Regions from separate parts of the Amycolatopsis sp. NPDC104819 genome, predicted to be linked through region 2. Evidence: riboswitches for the same ligand, from Rfam matches in the RefSeq annotation. Region 2 holds a riboswitch; the other holds the start of a gene.
What was found. A riboswitch is a leader RNA that binds a small molecule or an ion and turns the genes downstream of it on or off. The one in region 2 is predicted to bind glycine.
Positions count from the first base shown of each region.

Region 1: it holds a riboswitch for glycine, as region 2 does, so the genes downstream of both, gcvP (aminomethyl-transferring glycine dehydrogenase) here and gcvP (aminomethyl-transferring glycine dehydrogenase) in region 2, are expected to answer to the same signal.

Region 1 is NZ_JBVJON010000010.1:227,756-232,165, forward strand. It holds gene gcvP (aminomethyl-transferring glycine dehydrogenase) at 1-2,651, opposite strand, end outside; glycine riboswitch at 2,973-3,071, opposite strand; gene ACZ63E_RS31095 (MerR family transcriptional regulator) at 3,114-3,692, opposite strand; gene ACZ63E_RS31100 (TetR/AcrR family transcriptional regulator) at 3,971-4,410, shown strand, end outside.
Region 2 is NZ_JBVJON010000024.1:3,644-8,053, forward strand. It holds gene gcvP (aminomethyl-transferring glycine dehydrogenase) at 1-2,322, opposite strand, end outside; glycine riboswitch at 2,458-2,551, opposite strand; gene ACZ63E_RS44110 (helix-turn-helix domain-containing protein) at 2,630-3,922, opposite strand; gene ACZ63E_RS44115 (hypothetical protein) at 3,995-4,192, shown strand; gene ACZ63E_RS44120 (3-oxoacyl-ACP reductase) at 4,189-4,410, opposite strand, start outside.

The DNA.
Region 1 (4,410 bases), on a different contig from region 2:
TCGATCTCGCCGCGGATGGCGATCATCGCCGCGCAGAACCGGTCCAGCTCGGCGAGGTCCTCGCTCTCCGTCGGCTCCACCATCAGCGTGCCGGCGACCGGGAACGACATCGTCGGCGCGTGCAGCCCGTAGTCCGCCAGGCGCTTCGCGACGTCGTCCACCGTCACGCCGGTGGCCTTCGTCAGCGGCCGCAGGTCGAGGATGCATTCGTGCGCGACCAGGCCCGAGTGGCCCGCGTACAGGACCGGGTAGTGCTCACCGAGGCGCTTCGCGACGTAGTTGGCGTTCGCCACCGCGACCAGCGTCGCCCGGCGCAGGCCTTCCGCGCCCATCATCCGGACGTAGGCCCACGAGATCGGCAGGATCGACGCGCTGCCCCAGGGCGCCGCGCTGACCGGGCCGACCCCGGTCGCCGGGCCGGCGGCCGGCTGCAGCGGGTGGTTCGGCAGGAACGGCGCCAGGTGCGCGCGGACCCCGATCGGGCCGACCCCGGGGCCGCCACCGCCGTGCGGAACGCAGAAAGTCTTGTGCAGGTTGAGGTGCGAGACGTCGGCGCCGAACCGGCCGTACTGGGCGACGCCGATCAGGGCGTTGAGGTTGGCGCCGTCGACGTACACCTGCCCGCCCGCGTCGTGCACCGCCGCGCAGACCTCGCCGACGGTGTCCTCGTAGACCCCGTGCGTCGACGGGTAGGTGAGCATGATCGCGGCCAGGTCGCCGCGGTGGGCGTCCACAGTGGACTTCAGGTGCGCGAGGTCGATGTTGCCCTCGTCGTCGCAGCGGACGACGACCACCCGCATGCCCGCCATCACGGCGCTCGCCGCGTTCGTGCCGTGCGCGCTGGCCGGGATCAGGCAGACGTCGCGGGTGCGCTCACCGCGGGAGCGGTGGTACGCCCGGATCGCCAGCAGGCCCGCGAACTCGCCCTGGCTGCCGGCGTTGGGCTGCAGGGAAACCGTGTCGTAGCCGGTGATCCGCGCCAGCCAGGCGCCGAGGTCGGCGACGACGGTCAGCAGCCCGGCCGCGTCCTCGGCCGGCGCGAACGGGTGCAGCCCGGCGAACTCGGGCCAGGTGACCGGCTCCATCTCCGCGGTGGCGTTGAGCTTCATCGTGCACGAGCCGAGCGGGATCATGCTCCGGTCGAGCGCGATGTCCTTGTCGGACAGCTCCCGCAGGTAGCGCAGCAGCGCGGTTTCCGAGCGGTGCGCGTGGAACACCGGGTGGGTCAGGAACGCGCTGGTGCGCCGCAGCGGCGCCGGGAGCGCGTCCGCGGTGTCCGCGTCGAGGCCGTCCACATCGGACACCGAGACGCCGAACACCTTCCACACGCAGGAAAGCCGCTCACGTGTCGTGGTCTCGTCGCAGGCGACGCCGACGTGGTCGTCGTCGGCCCGCCGCAGGTTCACCCCGAGGTCGCGGGCCGCCGCGACCACCGCGTCCGCCCGGCCGGGCACCGCCGCGAGGACCGTGTCGAAGAACTCGCCGTGCACCACCTCGACGCCGCCCTCGCACAGCCCGGCCGCGAGCACGGTCGCCATCCGGTGCGCCCGCAGCGCGATCCCGCGCAGCCCGTCGGGTCCGTGGTGCACCGCGTACATCGACGCCATGACCGCGAGCAGGACCTGCGCGGTGCAGATGTTCGACGTCGCCTTCTCCCGGCGGATGTGCTGCTCGCGCGTCTGGAGGGCGAGCCGGTACGCGGGTGCGCCGTCCGCGTCCTTCGAGACGCCGACCAGCCGGCCGGGCAGCTGTCGCTCGAGGCCCTGGCGCACCGCCAGGTACGCGGCGTGCGGGCCGCCGAAGCCCATCGGGACGCCGAAGCGTTGCGTCGAGCCGACCGCGACGTCGGCGCCGAGCTCACCCGGCGGACGCAGCAGGGTCAGCGCGAGCGGATCCGCGGCGACGACCACCGCGGCGCCGTGCTTCTTCGCGTCGGCGATCGTCAGGTCGAGCTCGCGCACCGCGCCGGACGCCCCGGGGTAGGACAGCAGCACCCCGAAGAAGTCACCGCCGAGCCCCAAGCCGGTGAGCCCCCGCGAGAGATCTTCGACGACCAGCTCGATGCCCAGCGGCTCCGCGCGGGTCCGGAGCACGGCGAGCGTCTGCGGCAGGGTGTCCTCGTCGACGACGAAGCGGTTCGACGCGGACTTGCCCGCCCGGCGCACGAGCGTCATCGCCTCGGCGGCCGCGGTGGCTTCGTCGAGCAGGGACGCGTTCGCGACCGGCAGCCCGGTCAGGTCGGCGACCATGGTCTGGAAGTTGAGCAGTGCTTCGAGCCGTCCCTGCGAGATTTCCGGCTGGTAAGGCGTGTAGGCGGTGTACCAGGCGGGGTTCTCGAGCACGTTCCGCCGGATGACGGGCGGGGTGACGGTGTCGTGGTAACCGAGGCCGATCATCTGGGCCATCGGCCGGTTCCGGGAGGCCAGCTCCCGGAGCTCGGCAAGCGCCTGGGCTTCGGTGGCCGCCGGCGGAAGGACGAGCGGCTCGGCGGACTCCCGCAGCGACGACGGCACGGCCCGCTCGGCGAGCTCGTCCAGCGAGGCGACGCCGATGACGTCGAGGATGTGGCGCAGCTCGTCCGGCCCGGGCCCGATGTGCCGGTCGGCGAAGGGAACCCCTTGTTCGAGGGAGGCGAGCGACAAGTCCACGATGGCCTCCTCCGAACGGCAGCGTCCACCCAACCCGACTCTAAACGCGAAGGTGACCACGGCGGGGGTCCGGGGGCGGAGCCCGCCGGGCGGGGTGTGGGGGTTGCACCCCCACAAGACACCGCGGAGGGTTGAGGCGAGCGCCCTCCGCGAGCACGGTTCACCCAAACCCGCAGCACGGCTCATCCGAACCCCGAGGAAACCCTCCCCACTCTGTCCGTACCCGTGTCGGGCGCCTGAGAGTTTCGCCCGCAGGTTGAGCCGGGCTTGCACCGTCGGCGGGGCCATCAGGCTGTGTCCTGACGACCCGCTTTCCAGAGGCGTCTCGTCCGCGCGGTCCAGGGTGCCTGAGAGGTTCCGGGGAGGACTTGCTCCTTCGGCGCCGAGCTCAAGGTGTGGCTCGGACTCTCCCGCGCGGATTCGTCGACCGCAGGGGGAACCTTACTCGCCTCCCCGCGGCGATGATCACCCGGTCTTGCGTGCGTTGCGGCGCTGGGTGAGCTCGTCCGGTTCGTGCGTCTCGACCACACCGCCGTCGGCGCGCTCGGCCGGGAACTCGTGGATCGTGCCGCTGATCTCCTGCATCGCCCCGCTGACCGCGATGCCGAACACACCCTGGCCGCCCTGGAGCAGATCGACGATCTCCTCCGGCGAGGTGCACTCGTAGACCGTGGTGCCGTCGGAGAACAGCGTCACCTTGGCGAGGTCGCGGACCCCGCGGACCCGCAGGTGGTCGACCGCCACCCGGATGTTCTGCAGGGAGACCCCGGTGTCCAGCAGCCGCTTGACGACCTTGAGCACCAGGATGTCCTTGAACGAGTACAGCCGCTGCGAGCCGGAGCCGTGCGCCGTGCGGATGCTCGGCGCCACCAGCTTCGTGCGCGCCCAGTAGTCCAGCTGGCGGTAGGTGATGCCGGCGATCTGGCACGCCGCCGGACCCCGGTAGCCCACCAGCTCGTCGGGCAGCGAGTCGTCGGGGAACAGCTCACCCTGCTCACCAGTCGCGACCTCGACAGGCTGCTTCTCGGAACCAGCCTCGACCACGCAAGCCTCCCCTCGCCCGACCGGACGGCCGGCGAATGACAGCCGGGGAGTCCCAGGAGCGGGACCCACCGGAGATCAACCGCCACGGTCCGGCCCCAGACCGTGAATCACACCGTGGCGATTTACCTCCTCCGACGGTAAGCGCCAGGAGAACACCGGTCAACGCGACGCGCGGCAAGCCTCAACGACCGGATGAGCCTTTGAGCCGTTCGCCGTACCCCCGGCGCGGTGGTTCAAACCTCTTGCGCCGATTTACTCAGCCAAGTACATTTTTACTCATGCAAGTAAACACCGACCTCATGGCCGAAATGGGCCTCAGCGTCACGGAGGCGGCGCGCCGCGCGCAGATCATCGGCGCGACCATCGGCGTCATCGCCGACCTCGGGTACCGGAAGGCGACGTTCGCCAAGATCAAGGAGCGCGCCGGGCTCAGCAGCACCCGGATGATCTCCTACCACTTCACGAACAAGGCCGGCCTGATGCAGGCCGTGCTGAGCACCGTCGTCGAGACGAAGAACGAGTTCCTCGAGGAGCGCACCGGCGGCGGGGTCGACCCGGCCGACCGGCCCGGCTACCTGCGGGCGCACATCGAGACGTCGATCGCGTTCCTGCGCGCGTACCCGGAGTGCGTCCGGGTGCTGGCGGAGATGTCCGCCAACGCCGACGACGCCGAAGGCTGGGTGATGACGAAGGTCCTGGTCGACGACATGCGGGTGCA
Region 2 (4,410 bases):
GTAGTTCGCGGCCAGCACGGCGACCTTCGTCGCGGCGGTCAGGCCGGGCGCGCCCATCATCCGGACGTAGGCCCAGGAGATCGGCAGGATCGACGCCGAGCCGTACGGCGCGCCGCTGATCGGGCCGACGCCGGTTTCCGGGCCCGCGGCGTCGAGCAGCGGGTGGTTCGGCAGGTACGGCGCGAGGTGCGCGCGCACCGCGACCGGGCCGACGCCGGGGCCGCCGCCGCCGTGCGGGATGCAGAAGGTCTTGTGCAGGTTCAGGTGCGAGACGTCGCCGCCGAACTCGCCCGGCTTGGCCAGGCCCAGCAGGGCGTTGAGGTTCGCGCCGTCGACGTACACCTGGCCGCCGCCGTCGTGGACGATCTTGGCCAGCTCGTCGATCGAGTGCTCGTACACGCCGTGCGTGGACGGGTAGGTGACCATGATCGCGGCGAGCGTGTCGCGGTGGCTGTCCACCTTGGACCGCAGGTCGGCCAGGTCGACGTTGCCCTCGTCAGTGCACTTCACGACGACCACGCGCATCCCGGCGAGCACCGCGGACGCGGCGTTGGTGCCGTGCGCGGACGACGGGATCAGGCAGACGTCACGAGCCTCGTCGCCGTTCGCGCGGTGGTACGCGCGGATCGCGAGGAGCCCGGCGAGCTCGCCCTGGCTGCCCGCGTTCGGCTGCAGCGACACCTGGTCGTAGCCGGTGACCTCGGCCAGCCAGTCCGCCAGCTGCCCCACCAGCGTGTGGTACCCGGAAGCGTCCTCGGCCGGGGCGAACGGGTGGATGCCGGCGAACTCGCGCCAGCTGATCGGCTCCATCTCGGTGGTGGCGTTGAGCTTCATCGTGCAGGAGCCGAGCGGGATCATGCCGCGGTCGAGCGCGTAGTCCTGGTCGGACAGGCGACGCAGGTAGCGCAGCATCGCCGTCTCAGAGCGGTGGCTGCCGAAGACCTCGTGGCCCATGAAGCCGCTCTCGCGGGCGAGACCGTTGGGGAGCGCGACGCCGTCCTGGACGTCTTCCTCGACCCCGAACGCCTTCAGGACCTTCGCGGCGATCGCGGAGGTGCTGACCTCGTCGAAGGCGACCCGCACGTGGTCGGCGTCCACGTGGCCGAGGTTGATCCCGGCTTCGCGGGCGGCGGCGTGGACCTCGGCGGCCTGGCCGGGGACCCGTGCGACAACCGTGTCGAAGAAGGACTCGTGCACCACCTCGACGCCGATCTTGCGGAGAGCGTCCGCGAAGCCCGCGGCGAGGCCGTGGACGCGCTGGGCGATCCGCTTGAGGCCGTCCGGGCCGTGGTAGACCGCGTACATCGCGGCCAGCACGGCCGGGAGGACCTGCGCGGTGCAGATGTTGGACGTCGCCTTCTCGCGGCGGATGTGCTGCTCACGGGTCTGCAACGCGAGGCGGTAGGCGGAGTTGCCGTCGGCGTCGACCGAGACGCCGACCAGGCGCCCGGGCAGCGAACGCTCGAGGCCGGAGCGGACGGACATGTACCCGGCGTGCGGGCCGCCGTAGCCGAGCGGGACGCCGAAGCGCTGCGTCGACCCGGCGGCGACGTCGGCGCCGAACTCGCCCGGCGCGGTGATCAGAGTGAGGGCGAGGAGGTCGGCGGCGACGGTGAACAGCGCGCCCGCGGCCTTCGCCGACTCGGAAATCGCGTGGTAGAAGCCGCGGCCGCGCAGCACACCGGACGCGCCGGGGTACTGGGCGACGACGCCGAAGAACTCGTCCGGGAGGCCGGTGAGCAGGTCGCGGACCTCGACCTCGATGCCGAGCGCCTCGACGCGGGTCCGCACGACGGCGATGGTCTGCGGCAGGCACTCGGCGTCGAGCACGACCTTGTTGGACTTCGACTTGGACGCGCGACGCATCAGCGTGACGGCCTCGGCGACGGCGGTCGACTCGTCCAGCAGGGACGCGTTCGCGGTGGCCAGGCCGGTCAGGTCGGCGACCATCGTCTGGAAGTTGAGGAGCGCTTCGAGCCGGCCCTGGGAGATTTCCGGCTGGTAGGGCGTGTACGCGGTGTACCAGGCGGGGTTCTCGAGGACGTTGCGGCGGATCACGCCGGGGGTGACAGTGTCGGAGTAGCCGAGGCCGATCATCTGCGTCATCGGCCGGTTGCGCGCGGCGAGGGCGCGCAGCTCGGCGGTGGCGTCCTCTTCGGACGCGGCCGGCGGGAGGGTGAGCTCACGGGTCGCGCGGATGGCGCTCGGGACGGCGGCGCCGACGAGGGCGTCCAGGCTGCCGTAACCGCACTCGGCCAGCATCTTCGCGCGCTCGGCCTCGGACGGGCCGATGTGGCGGGCGTCGAACTGCGTAGAAGTGATCGGGAGCTCCTCAGGCCGGGCGCACACGGGTGCGCTGGGAACTCCCCCTCTGTCATGGCACCTGAGAGTTTCACCGCGTGTGAAGCGGCTTTCACCTTGGGTGAGGCGCGGGTGCGCCTGCTTTCCAGAGTGGCCTCGCGCGAAGCGGTAGCGGTTACCTGAGAGATTCCGGGGAGTTTGCTCCTTCGGTGCCCCACCACGTTCGTGAGGGCTCTCCCGCCTCGGCTCGACGGCCCGATCTGCAGTTGTGGCGGTTACCGTACCTGCCGCCTGCGAGATCAGTCTACTTCACACGGGCAACGCCACATCAGTCTTCGAGCGCGACTCGACGCACGGCGCTCCCCGCCAGCACAGGCGGCCGGCGCACCCGGCCCGAAGGCAGCACCAGCCGCTTCAACGGCCCGCCGAGTGGCACCGGCGGGTGCCCGGCGCCGAGGAGCACCTGCTCCACGATCTGCTCCGCGAGCCAAGCCACCGTGTCGTTGAGCCGGTCGAGGCTCGGGCGGGCGCCGTCGAAGACGTCCTCGTCGGCCAGCGTCACTTCGAAGTAAGCGTGGCCCGGGGGCACCGACACCGCCTCCTCGATCGCGCGGGCGCCGTCGAGGGGATCGTCAAAGCCCGCTTCGAGGAGCGCCGAACGGTAGATCCGGGCGGCCCGCGCGCGCATCCGGGGGCCGTAGCGGACGACGACCGGGAGCCGTCCGGTCAGGTCGGGGACGGCCAGGCCGTGCAGCAGCATGATCGGCGGCACCGAGTGCACCAGCCGCGGCGCGGGTTCGGCCAGCTCACGGGCGGTGATCCGGACGCGGTCGGCCATCGTGTCGGGCAGGCCGAAGTAGCGGAAGTCGACGTTGCCGAACCCGAGCCCGTCGGCGACCAGCGACGCGAGCAGCTCGCCGTACCCCCAGATCGGCGACAGCACGACAACCGGCGGCGCGGCCACGACCGGCGACGGCGCGGGCGGGCGCGTCGCCTCCTGCTCGGGCACCTGGATGACCAGCCGCGGCGGCTCGTGCCAGTCGTGCACCTCGGCGACCCGCCAGTACAGCCCGAGCGGCCGCCACAGCTCGCCGAGGACGTCGTGTTCGAGGATCCGCCGCGCCTCTTCCTCGGAAAACGGGAAGTCCCGCGGCGGCACGATCCCGACGTAGTGGTGGTAGGTGACGCGGACCTCGTCCCCGCGGGTGGCGGACCGGATCCGCATCTCCCAGTCGACCGGCGACGCGGCGATGAGGTTGGCGACCTGGGTGCCGGGCGAGGAGTAGACGAGCGCGGTGGCCTGCCGGAGGAACTGCCCGGCCTGGTCGATGCCTTCCCGCAGCGCCTTCGCGGCGTGAGCGACGTGCACCGGGCTGGCCAGGGAGTCGGGCAGCACGCCGGCGACGCGCAGGAGGTCCGCCTCGCTGAGCCCGGTGACCTCGGCGAGCTGGGCCCAGTGGTCGAAGACGGTCACCTTCGGCGCGTGCCGGTGCTCGACCCAGCTGCGCAGCGTCGACGTCGGGACGCCGATGCGTCGCGCGGCCTCGTCGAAGGAAAGCCCCCTCGCGCGGATGCCGGCCCGGACCGCTTCCGCCCACTCGTCGGCGCGCCAGTGCGTCACCTCACAAAGCTAACGAAACCCGCTAGTTTTGCGCAGGGACAAATCGCCCACGCCGGCTCGACGCTGGTGACCATGACCACCACCGTCATCGCCCTGACCCTGATCGTCGGCGTCCTGACCTTCGCCGCCGGCGCGTTCCTCGCCTCGGAGATCGCCGTTCGCGTGCTGCGGCGCCGCGAACGGCTCGTCTCCGAAGAGCGCAAGAAGCTCAACGCCGCCTGGAGCTACCTCCGGGAGGTCTACGGCGTCAAGAAACCGACCAAGCGTTAGAGCGGAGTGACGTACGCGCCGGAGATGCCGCCGTCGACCAGGAACTGCGACGCCGTGATGAAGCTGGCGTCATCGCTGGCCAGGAACGCCACCGCCGCCGCGATCTCCTCCGGCTCGGCGAACCGGCCGACCGGCACGTGGACCAGGCGCCGCGCCGCGCGTTCCGGGTCCTTCGCGAACAGCTCCTTGAGCAGCGGCGTGTTGACCGGCCCCGGGCA